DNA from 2 places in the Ewingella allii genome. Region 1 is predicted to be linked to the other one. Evidence: predicted binding sites of a transcription regulator. Region 1 holds the regulator's gene; the other holds the start of a gene.
The links. Region 1 encodes LexA, which represses DNA repair genes until DNA is damaged. Its sites were predicted from a motif close to TNCTGTATGTACATACAGNA; they were not measured.
Positions count from the first base shown of each region.

Region 2: a site for LexA is predicted at 1,191-1,210, ahead of dinB (DNA polymerase IV). Genes of this name have one in related genera too.

Region 1 is NZ_JAWUDN010000003.1:29,282-31,489, forward strand. It holds gene plsB (glycerol-3-phosphate 1-O-acyltransferase PlsB) at 1-3, opposite strand, end outside; gene SBO83_RS08905 (diacylglycerol kinase) at 168-536, shown strand; gene lexA (transcriptional repressor LexA) at 655-1,263, shown strand; gene dinF (MATE family efflux transporter DinF) at 1,503-2,208, shown strand, end outside.
Region 2 is NZ_JAWUDN010000001.1:62,677-64,884, reverse strand. It holds gene pepD (beta-Ala-His dipeptidase) at 1-43, shown strand, start outside; gene dinB (DNA polymerase IV) at 119-1,177, opposite strand; gene SBO83_RS00325 (glycerophosphodiester phosphodiesterase family protein) at 1,409-2,208, shown strand, end outside.

The DNA of each region.
Region 1 (2,208 bases):
CATAAAAAATGTGAAGCCTCTTGTTAGCAAATCGCCGCAAGGATACCAGAAACCAGAATCGAGTTCTGTTTGTTGCGTTAACGGCGATATTTGTCACCCTGAATGGTTTTGAGTATAAAATGCTGCCAATACTCTGTCCGCCAAAACTCTGTTAAGACGCATAACACATGAAAAATGAATCAACGGGCCTAATTCGTATCGTTAAGGCCGCCGGCTATTCCCTCAAGGGATTGAGTGCTGCCTGGAAAAACGAGGCGGCCTTCCGTCAGGAAGTGATAGCCGTTCTGCCCTTCATCATACTGTCATTTTTCCTCGATGTGACTAGCGTCGAGCGTATTTTATTAGTGGGCGTCTTGGTACTGGTGGTGATTGTCGAATTATTAAATAGCGCCGTCGAAAGCGCGATTGACCGCATCGGCCCTGAATTCCATGTCCTGTCCGGGCGCGCCAAAGATTTTGGATCGGCCGCGGTACTTTTGAGCATCATACTGGCGATTTTCACCTGGGTCAGCGTCTTTTGGCCGCGCTGGTTCTAAAGCGGAATACAGATTCCAGATTTCACTTTAGCACTGGTTTTTATGCACTCTTAGGTTTTCATTCCCTAGTTACCTGTATATACTCACAGCAATACTGTATAAACAATCAGGGGGCGGAATGAAAGCTTTAACAGCCAGACAACAAGAGGTTTACGACCTCATTCGCGAACATATATCCACCACGGGTATGCCGCCGACTCGTGCAGAAATTGCCACTCGTCTGGGGTTCCGCTCGCCAAATGCCGCGGAAGAACACCTCAAAGCCCTGCAGCGCAAAGGCGTGATTGAAATCGTCTCTGGCGCGTCGCGCGGCATTCGCTTGCTAATGGAAGAAGAGGAAGGTTTACCACTGATTGGCCGCGTCGCCGCCGGTGAGCCTCTTTTAGCTCAGCAACATATCGAAGGCCACTATCAGGTCGATCCTGCCATGTTCAAGCCTAGCGCCGACTTCTTGCTGCGCGTTAGCGGGATGTCTATGCGGGATATCGGTATTCTCGACGGCGATCTGTTGGCGGTTCACAAAACGCAGGATGTACGTAATGGGCAAGTTGTCGTTGCGCGCATTGATGATGAAGTGACGGTTAAACGCTTGAAAAAGCAGGGTAGCGTCGTGCAACTGCTGCCAGAGAACAGCGACTTCGAGCCGATCGTGGTTGACCTGCGCGAGCAGAGTTTCAGCATTGAAGGCTTGGCTGTTGGCGTTATCCGTAACGGCGACTGGATCTAATCCTTTCTGCTGGCAAGGCTCGGTACTCGCCCTTCCTGAACGTACTGCCGGGCTTTTGCTATAGACATTTGCCACAAAGCTAGCTGTCGCCTTACGGTGATCTCACGCCGTGACACTGCGCCCCTTGATTGGGGCGTTGTTGTTTAAGCAGATCGCTGTTTTTATAAAAAGCGTTGATGCCGACACGCCGAATTACGCCAGGTTGACCTCTTGTTCAATATCCTCAGCATGGGACCTCTATGCCTCAGCATCCCTTTCGACAAGTATTAAGCCGCACCTTCCTCAGCCGCGAGGACAAAGCCTTATGGAAACTGGCTTTGCCAATGATTTTCTCCAACATTACCGTCCCACTATTAGGTTTGGTGGATACCGCTGTTATCGGCCATCTCGACAGCGCGGATTATCTCGGCGGCGTAGCGGTCGGCGCGATGGTGACGACCTTCCTCTTCATGATGCTGCTGTTCTTGCGCATGAGCACCACCGGCCTGACTGCTCAGGCGTTGGGTGCCAAAGATAACCTGCTGCTGGCCCGTGCTTTTGTTCAACCTTTCCTGTTAGCGCTGCTGGCGGGCATTTTAATCATGTTGCTGCGCACGCCGCTGATGGATCTGGCCTTTCAGGTGGTCGGCGGCAGTCAGGCCGTGCTGGAGCAGGCGCGGCTGTTTATTGAAATACGCTGGTTGAGCGCCCCGGCTTCTCTGGCAAATTTGGTGATCCTCGGCTGGCTGCTGGGCATCCAGTATGTGCGTGGCCCGGTTCTGCTGCTGATTGTCGGCAACGTGCTGAATATTGTTCTGGATATCTGGCTGGTGATGGGGCTGGGCTTGAACGTGCGCGGTGCGGCCATTGCTACGGCTTGCTCGGAGTACGTCACATTGGCGCTAGGGTTGTGGCTGGTATGGCGGATGATGGCGCAAAAAGGCATTGATTTAGCCCTGCTACAGC
Region 2 (2,208 bases), on a different contig from region 1:
GCTGCTGACCGCCCTGCTGAAAGCGATCCCAGAGCGTAAGTAATAGTTTCTTTTGCTCCTCCCCCTGAGAAGGGGGAGGAATCAAAACAAAACCAAAGAAGATAAATCGTTTTCAGCCTTACTCCCAAGGCAGCAGCAACTGCCTCTCGATCTGCGGATCTTGCAAAGTCACATGTAACCCCACTAGCCGTACACCTCGACCGCCCCGCCGCTGTTCCCAAGCTTCATGCGCCACCTTCAACAAATCATTTTTATTCAACACCGGCCAGACGTGCTCTTGGGTGGTTTGCTGGAAATCGTGAAACTTCAGCTTTATACCCTGCCGGGCAATGCGCAAATCGGGGCTGACGCGGCTCAGTCGGGTTTCCAGCTCGGGGTAAAGCCGGTCAATTAGCGCCACACACTCTTCCCAACTGTGAATATCTTCGGCCAGCGTGCGTTCGACCCCCACAGATTTACGCAGGCGTTCTGACGAGACTTCGCGCTCGTCGATGCCCTGACAGCGTTCCCACAGCACGCGACCAAACTTGCCGAAGCCTTTTAGCAGCTTCGCCAAATCGTAACGCTGCACGTCGCCACAGGTGATCAGGCCGTGCTCCTGCAAACGTTTTGCCGTCACTTTGCCCACGCCGGGGATTTTGCTCAGCGGCAGGTCTTGCAAGAAGTCGGCAACTTTATCTGGCGTTATCACGAACTGGCCGTTGGGCTTATTTAAGTCGGAGGCGATCTTAGCGAGGAACTTGATGGGCGCGATCCCGGCCGACGCCGTGAGGTTGATTTCATCAGAAATAGCCTGACGGATCTCAGCGGCGATAAGCGTTGCAGAGCCATTGCACTGGGTGGATTCCGAGACATCGAGGTAAGCCTCGTCGAGCGAGAGAGGTTCAATCAGCGAAGTGTAGCGGGAGAAGATTTCACGAATATGGTTGGAGGCTTCTTTATAGGCTTCCATCCGGCCGGGGATCACTTTGAGGTGCGGGCAGAGCTTGAGGGCCATGCCGGTGGGCATCGCGCTATGGACGCCAAACTTGCGCGCCGGATAGTTTGCCGTGCTGATCACACCGCGGCGATCGCGGCTGCCGCCGATGGCAATGGGGATATCACGCAATGAAGGATCGTCGCGCATTTCAACTGCCGCGAAGAAGCAATCCATATCGACGTGAATAATTTTACGCATAGCCCCTCCCAATGACTGTACAAGCATACAGTATCAAGATGGAAATTCAAGTCCGCCCGATTAAACCATAGGGTAGGCAAATATTAAAAATACCGCTTATTTATCCCAATAATAGTTATCTCAATTTCAGATTGGATAAAGAGAAATAATCGTTTTTAGGCATGGATTTAATATTATTTTCACAATCACGCTGTATATTAATTGCTCCATTGTCTCTAAAAGGAATTAGTTATGATCAGCTTTAATCGAAAATTGTTATGCACCACTCTGTTGTGCAGCGCTCTGTTCCCGCTGACTGGCTTTACAGCAACGATTAGCGGCGCGCCGCAGATTATTGCCCATCGCGGCGGCACGGCTGATGCTCCAGAAAACACGGTTCCCGCCATCGAACTGGCGCTAAAAAATGGCGCGGATGCCATTTGGATCACCGTGCAGCTCTCTAAAGATAACGTCGCGGTGCTGTATCGCCCGTCCGATTTAAAATCCCTGACCAATCAGAACGGGCCGGTGTCGCAGTACACGGCACTGGAATTGTCAAAAATGGACGCTGGCTGGGCCTTTGGCAGCGGCGATAACCATCCTTATCGTGGTAAAAACATCGGCATTCCTCGTCTGGAAACTGTGCTCAACGCCTTCCCAAAAACCACTTTCTATATTGATATTAAAACGCCGGACGCCAGCCCTGCTGAGATGGCGAAAGCCTTAAATAAGGTGCTCGACAACACGCATAGCCAGCGCAGAGTGCGGATTTACTCCACCGACAACCAATATCTCGAAGCCCTTCCGGCCTCTATTCCACGCTTTGAAAGCCGCGATACCACCCGCACCGCGCTGGCGAACATCACTATGGCGCACCAGTGCCAAATCAAAGCTGATGACAAAAGCCGCTGGTATGCTTTGGAAATGAAGCGGGAAGTGGAAGTGGTGGAAAAATATACCTTGGGCGAGGCGCGCTCCAAAGCAACCCTGGCGTGGGATAAAGAGGCGATGGACTGCTTCCGTTCGCAGGGCGAGGCGCACATTATTCTTAT